Bdellovibrio bacteriovorus: one gene and its partner. The protein of the gene in region 2 interacts with the protein of the main gene of each other region in a pairwise test. Links are inferred from orthologs where the notes say so. Each region holds a gene or a part of one and is shown on either strand. Other genes may lie near its edges.

Region 1 (3,234 bases), 2.2 Mb from region 2 along the record:
AGCTTTGTTCAGAAACTGACGGGCATAGTTGGACATGCTTTCGATAAAACGGCGCTGACCTTCGGCAAACAGAGTTTCGAAGGCCAGGGAAGATTTCCCGGAACCACTGGGGCCGCAGATCACAGTCATGGAACCAACCGGGATCTTGACCTCAATGTTCTTAAGATTGTTTTGTTTCACCCCCCAGAGGTGAATATCCTTCATTCCGATAAATCCTGTTTGTAGAAGTCAGTCGCTTCTTCTGCTTTGTTCGAAGCGGCTGTAGGTTCAGTCCCTTCAACGAAAGCCTGACGAATGATCTTCTTGGTTGAAGCCGAAGCCAGTTTACCTGTTTCGCTGTCGATATTAGCAAACACAATACCGTCCGGCACGGGGAAAGTCATCTGCGGAAGACCTTCGTGAGCCGCTTTCATGTAGTCCACCCAAATCGGCAAAGCAGAGCGTCCACCGACCTCGCCTTTACCCAAGCTTTTTTCTTTGTCAAAGCCCACCCATACACCAGTGGAGATCTGCGGGCTGTAGCCGATAAACCACGCGTCAAAGTAGTTGTTCGTGGAACCTGTTTTGCCAGCCACTTCGCGACCCACCGCTCTTGCGCGACCACCAGTACCGCCAGCGTCTTCAACAACACCTTTCAACAAGGTTGTCATGACATAAGCAGTGGAAGGGCGAATCAGCTGATCAGCATCCTGGAAGAAGATGCTTGGATCAAGTTTGGCATTCTTGCCTTCCTTCTTTTTCATTTCTTCGATCTTGGCTGGATCGTTCATGGCTTCCAGGAAGGCTTTGCGACGCTCTTCGAAACCGTCATTGATGGCTTTGATCTCTTTGTCAAAACGAGCATCCAAAGACACGGTTTTTAGCAGATTCTTGCCATTGGCATCATCCACCTTGTGAATCAGCAGCGGGGAAAGTCTTTTTCCAAGGCGACCAAATTCAGCAAAGGCTTTGGTCATTTCATACAAAGTCACACTGCTGGAGCCCAGGGCCAGTGTAAAGTCCGGATTCAACGGACTGTAGATTCCCAGGCGACGAGCGTATTCCATAGACCATGGAACACCAACATCCTCGATGATTTTTACTGTCGGGATATTCAAAGATTTGACCAAAGCGTTGCGGAACAGAATGTCGCCACCGAAGCTTTTGGAGTGATTGGATGGCTTCCAAACCTTCATGTCACCCTGACCTTCAGCATCGTCAGCGGCGCCGCCTTCTTCGTATACAATCGGGGCATCCATGATCGGAGTTGCCGGAGTATAGCCCTTTTCCAGGGCCGAAGCGTAGACGATTGCTTTGAATGCAGAGCCTGTCTGGCGGGGAGCTTGAATTGCACGATTGAATTCACTTTTTGCGAAGTTGGATCCACCCACCATCGCCAGGACATCCTGATTTTCCTGATCAAATGAAATCAAGGCCCCTTCAACAAGTGGTTCCTGATCCAGTTCAAGACCGATGAATTTGCTTAAGTCGGGTGCGGCAGCAGTCGGCTGGCCTTTTTTCTTGCTGGCCAGTCGAGTGGAGTTGAATTGATCTGCGACCACTTTCACCAGAATCACATCGCCTTTCTTCAGCGCTTCAGAAGGTTTTTTGATCGCGGCCAGGTCATAGCGAGCCTCGGAATCCGGTTTGCGGGCCCAAGTCATGGTTTCAATGTCAATCACGCCGCGAGTCTCTGGCAGTTTCACGTAAACCAAACCCAGCGCATCGTCGACTTTTTCAACGACACCATTCACGGTGTCTTTCAGTTTGATATACGGAGGCAGCAACGGATGCAGCTTTTCATCCTGCGCTGATTTCACCGGCACGATATCGGCGAACTTTCCGTCCGGCAGAATGGTTCTTTCCGGAGTGAAGTCCGAGATCAGCTTCTTTTGATTTTCTTTCAGGAACTCTTCAATAGCGTCTTCATCAGATAGGTTTTTGGAAGGACCACGATAACCCTGACGCTTATCCAGGGATTTCAAGCCCTCCTTTACAGATTCTTGCGCTGCCATTTGCTTGGTCAGATCAAGGCTGGTGTAAATTTTCAGGCCCTTGTCCAGAACCATGTCTTCACCCAGTTGATTCACCAGCAACTGACGAACAGTTTCCAGATAGAACGGAGCATACTCTTCGTAGTTTTCGCGAACGTAAACCTTCACCGGCTCTTTGATGGCCGCTTCGGACTCTTCTTTGCTAACGTAACCCACATCAGCCATGCGGCGCAGAACATAGATCTGACGTTCTTTGGCGCGCAAAGGATTTGAAACCGGGCTGTAACGGGAAGGAGCCTGAGGAAGACCCGCCAGGATTGCCATTTCGGACAAAGTCAGTTTGGAAACCGGTTTGCGATAATAAGTCTGGGCGGCCTGTTCAACACCGTAAGCTCCCTGACCGAAATAGATCTGATTCAGGTAAAGGAAAAGGATGTCTTCCTTGCTCAGATTCTTTTCCATCTCAATTGCCAGAAGAATATCACGCAATTTTCGGGTCAGAGTTTTTTCAGAGGACAGAAGCAGTGTTTTTGCCACCTGTTGCGTGATCGTCGATCCCCCTTGAACGGAACGACCGGCGCGCAGGTTGGCTAATGCCGCACGGAAGATCGCTTGGGGATTGATCCCTTTGTGCGAGAAGAACTGATCATCTTCGGCCGCCAGGAACGCATTAACAAGATTCTTTGGAATCTTTTCGTAAGGAACCAAGGTGCGGCGTTCGCGGAAGAACTCACCGATTTTCTTGTTGTTGCGATCATAGACCTGACTGACCAGCAGGGGCTGGTAGTCTTTCACAGTGATCAATTGTGGCAGGCCGGATCTGACAGACTGAATGATGAGGTAGACACCGAGGATGCCGACAAGACCGAGGGCGACGCAAAATAGCAGGATCTTTTTTAACACTGTGGGGGGCTCCTTTAATAAGCCCCCATTCTAACAGTGCAAATGGGTAGGGTCTAGGGACACTGGCCCGAAGGCTGGGTCTTACTTTCTGCCTGATTTGGAGCCCGAGCTGCGGGAACGTTTTGAGGATCCTTTTGCTGCATCACCCAGGTGGCATTGAGCGGCCAGTTCGGAATTCGAAGCTACAGTCGCCTTTACATCTTCAATAATCTCAGTTTGCGCGGAGATTTCACTGGAGGCTTCCTCAGATGTGTATTCCGCACCACGTTTTGGCGCAGGACCCAAAGTCATCAAAGAGTTGTTCGCCCGGTTCAAGGCCTCGGTGTAGCTCTGCTGTTTAGTAGCCAGGGCTTTTAGT
Region 2 (3,859 bases):
TTCGCTAAGAACAGAATAAATAAAGTCCGTGTGACGTTCCGGCAGGAACTCCAGTTGGGACTGGGTGCCCTTCATAAAGCCTTTTCCGAAGAAGCGGCCGGAACCCACGGCGATTTTTGACTGGATGCTGTTGTAACCGGTGCCGCGTGGGTCACTGGTCGGGGACAGGAACGTCAAAACGCGGTTTTTCTGATAATCATGCAAAACGAATTTCCAGGCGATCGGAATCGCGATGATTCCCAGGGCGATGATCGTTGCCAGAATGGTTTTGCGGATTTTTGCAAAGATCAGCATGGATCCGCCGATCGCGGCCAGCATCATCGCGGTTCCCAAGTCCGGCTGCTCAACAACCAGACCAAACGGAATCAGAAGGGCTGTCAAAGGCAGCGCCAGTTCCTTCAGGCCCATGCCTGAGCCGTGGGTGCTGCGAGTGGCAAGGATCTTGGCCATCAGCATGATTAACGCCAGTTTCATGGTTTCAGAAGGCTGATAACGGAAGAAACCCAAATCAATCCAGCGCTGCGCCCCCAAGGCGACCTTACCGAAGAAGGTCACATACAAAATCGCGCCCAGATTCAGGACATAGGCAATCAGGGCAATTCTGGTGACGATGGAATAATCAACAATGGTCACAACCAAAAAAACCGTCCAGCCCACGATCAACCACATGATCTGGGAAATGAACAGGGATGCCACGTCCTGAGTGGTCGGGCCGTGGGTCGCACTCCAAAGATTGATCAGGCCGATCACATTCAGGGCCAGGATCACGATGATCAGATTGATGTCTAATTTTTTGAAGAGGGTTCTTTCTTCAACATGCAAAGAGGTAAACACTCTTATTCTCCTTCAACTTCCGGTCCGGCGGCCGGTGCTTGCGCACGTTTTCCACCGGTGGCTTTCAACGCCGCTTCGATCACTTCAGGGTGATATTTCATGAAATAAGCTTCAACAATGTCGCGAACAATCGGGGCCGCACCGGAGCTTCCGTGGCACGAGTGTTCTGCCAAAGCGGCGATGGTGATTTCCGGATTGTCTGCCGGAGCAAACGCAATGAACCAACCATGGTGACGCATGTGAATCGGACGGCTTTCGCACTTCGCATAGATCTGATCCGCCGAGAAGCCCATAACCTGTGCTGTCCCGGTTTTACCGGCCATTTGCACGCCCGGAACCTTGTAGCGCTTCGCAGTTCCGCGCTCGCCATTGGCCACACGGCGCATGCCCTCTTTGACGGTTTTAAACGTTTCTGCAGAGATCTTCACACCATTAGGCTGAGTCTGTTGCAGATCACGAACCACCTGAGGGAAGTTTTCGCGCAGGACTTTTCCGTCCTGGTCGATGATCTTGCGAAGCAGGAACGGTTTTACAACTTTACCCTCGGTGCCGATCGCATTGTAGGCAATCGCCATGGAAAGCGGAGTCACGTTCACGAAACCCTGACCGATCGCTGTGGAAAGGTTTTCCCCCGGCTGCCACTCTTCGCCGACAGTGGATTTTTTCCAAGCCGAGTTTGGCATGGTTCCGGAAACCTCACGCGCCAGCTCGATACCGGTTTTCTGACCGATGCCCAGCAGACTGATATAGTCGAACATTTTATCAACGCCCAACGCGATACCCATCTTATAGAAGAACACGTTGGAGGATCGTTCCAAAGCTTCAAACACCGTGATGTTACCGTGACCGCCTTTTAAGTGGTCATGATAAGGACGACGGCCGAAGTAGAACACACCCGGAGCCGACACAATCGTCGTCGGAGTGATCACTTTTTCCTGCAAAGCGGGAACTGCCACCAAAGGTTTGAAAGTCGAACCCGGGGCATTGTGATCCTGGATAACTTTGTTACGCAGAGGTTTGAACGGATCGTTGATCAGTTTGGACCAAGTCTGCGCGGAAATACCGGTGGAAAACTCATTCGGATCAAAGGACGGGGTGCTGACCCAGGCCAGGATTTCACCGTTGGTTCGCATCGCCACAACCGCACCGATGCGGTTTAAGCTCATGAAGGACTTAAAGGCGGCTTCCTGGATATCACGGTCAATCGTCAGAATCGCGTTGTTCCCGTGGACCGGGATCATGTCCTTGATCTGCTCACCGTAAATGTTTGGTGTCTGAGTTACCGTTTCACGCCCGTGGGCGTCGACCTGGATGAAGCTGACGCCGTCAGAACCACGGATGTCTCTTTCCAGGGTTTCTTCCAGACCTGATTTACCGATGATGTCACCCTGGTCAAACTTCAGTGCGCCTTTGTACAGGTCATTCAGTACCGGCAACTGACGCTTGGAAATCTCTCCGACGTAACCAAACAGTTGTGCGCCGTTGTCACGCAATGGATAGAAGCGCACGATGGATTCGCGGATCTCAAGGCCCGGAGTGTCCAGACGCATGCGTTTCAGACGGAAGACTTCTTCGCGGCTCAGGTTTTCTTTCAGACGGATCTGTGCAAACGGACCGTTTTGGCGGCGGCTTTTCTGAACCTTCAGAACCACTTTTTCCGGTTCCATGCCCAGAACCGGGCCGACAGTTTTCGCCAGCTCATCAAGGCTTTCGATGTACTGCGGGGACAGGATGGCCTCAAAGCCCGGCAGATTTTCCACCAGCACTTTGCCATCACGATCCAGCATCAGACCGCGCGGAGCGGTGATTTTGTTTTGTTTGATACGGTTTTTTTCCGAGAACTCGCGCAGCTCATTACCAGAAATGATCTGCAGATACCACAGACGCATCGTGAAGATGGTCAGGGCAAAGCCGATGGCGATATAAAAGATCTTGTACCGGCCCAGGTACTCTTTTGCCTCGTCCGGATTACTGACGTATGTACTCATAGCTCCAATCCTCCGGGCTCATGAACCAGCTCGTCCTGAGTGACCTTGTCGATCTTGGCCAGCAGCCAGTACATCGGGAATGCAAAGGAGGGAGTCAGGATGATTTGTACAAGGCGATCGACAATCTCAAAGCTCGCAGGGTTTTTCTCCAGCACCATGGATCCAAAGAAATAGATCAGGTGATAGGCCACGGCAGAGAATGCACACATAATCGTATAATATCCTGAGCCGGACCAAAAGACGCGACTCTTGATAGTATAGACCAAGGTAAAGAGAATAATGAGGCTGATCCACATCATCTTCAGCGGCATCGCGGTGAATGTGAGCAAAATGAAGCCCATGGCGTAAATCGTGAAGATGGCCGGGAACGGTTTACGATAAAGGATCATATATACAACCAGATTCAGCCACAGCAGCGGGGAAGGAACATTCCCGAAAAGCTGGAACCAGAAGGTTGTCTGGAATCCCGCCAGCAGCATCAGCACTGCCAGGAAAACCAGGAAATTCAAAAGGGCATTCCAGCGGATTTTCACTGTCTGTTCTCCTGAGGTTTAGGAGTCGCCGCCGGCTTGGCTGCCGGAGTCGCCGCCGGCTTCACAGCCGGAGTCGCGGCGGGCGCAGCGCCTTCCGCCGTGGTTTCGGTTGTCGCAGTTGCAGATGCAGGCGCGAACTTGTCGCCGAAATCCTCATTGTTACCCTGAAGCACGACAAAGACCTCTTCCACTTTGTAAGGGTCCACCACCGGGCGCAGGTCGACTTTCAAGGATACGCTGAAAGTTTTCTTTTCCACGGAATCGACCACGGCCACCGGGAACCCTTTAGGGAAGATGTTGTCAAGGCCGCCGGTCACAACCAGGTCGCCTTCCTGAACGTCTTCGGTTCTTTCCACGTATTTCAGTTGCAGAGTGCTGCTGTACTGGGATTTACCCTCGACAATCCCGTGGGCACGGGTTCTTTGCACGATACCATCCACCACCGCATAGCGGTCGGTGATCAGCATCACATGCGAAGTGAAGGTGTCCGGTTTAAAGATGTAA

What was found. The genes of interacting proteins can lie anywhere in the genome.
Region 1: the proteins of mrdA (region 2) and B9G79_RS17495 interact in binary tests that used the Escherichia coli proteins (3 or more experiments, as listed by UniProt). The link is inferred for Bdellovibrio bacteriovorus from one-to-one orthologs.

Annotation. Positions count from the first base shown.
Region 1 is NZ_CP020946.1:3,648,722-3,651,955, reverse strand. It holds B9G79_RS17495 (penicillin-binding protein 1A), read right to left. Parts: upstream 2,877-3,234; coding sequence 201-2,876; downstream 1-200. Other genes in the region: B9G79_RS17490 (hypothetical protein), read right to left, coding at 2,958-3,234; uvrA (excinuclease ABC subunit UvrA), read right to left, coding at 1-204. UniProt on the Escherichia coli protein: Cell wall formation. Synthesis of cross-linked peptidoglycan from the lipid intermediates.
Region 2 is NZ_CP020946.1:1,446,249-1,450,107, forward strand. The notes cover bases 330-3,329. They hold mrdA (penicillin-binding protein 2), read right to left. Parts: upstream 2,823-3,329; coding sequence 837-2,822; downstream 330-836. Other genes in these bases: rodA (rod shape-determining protein RodA), read right to left, coding at 330-834; B9G79_RS06965 (hypothetical protein), read right to left, coding at 2,819-3,329. In the rest of the region: more of rodA, read right to left, coding at 1-329; more of B9G79_RS06965, read right to left, coding at 3,330-3,355; rod shape-determining protein MreC, read right to left, coding at 3,352-3,859. UniProt on the Escherichia coli protein: Catalyzes cross-linking of the peptidoglycan cell wall. Responsible for the determination of the rod shape of the cell. Is probably required for lateral peptidoglycan synthesis and maintenance of the correct diameter during lateral and centripetal growth.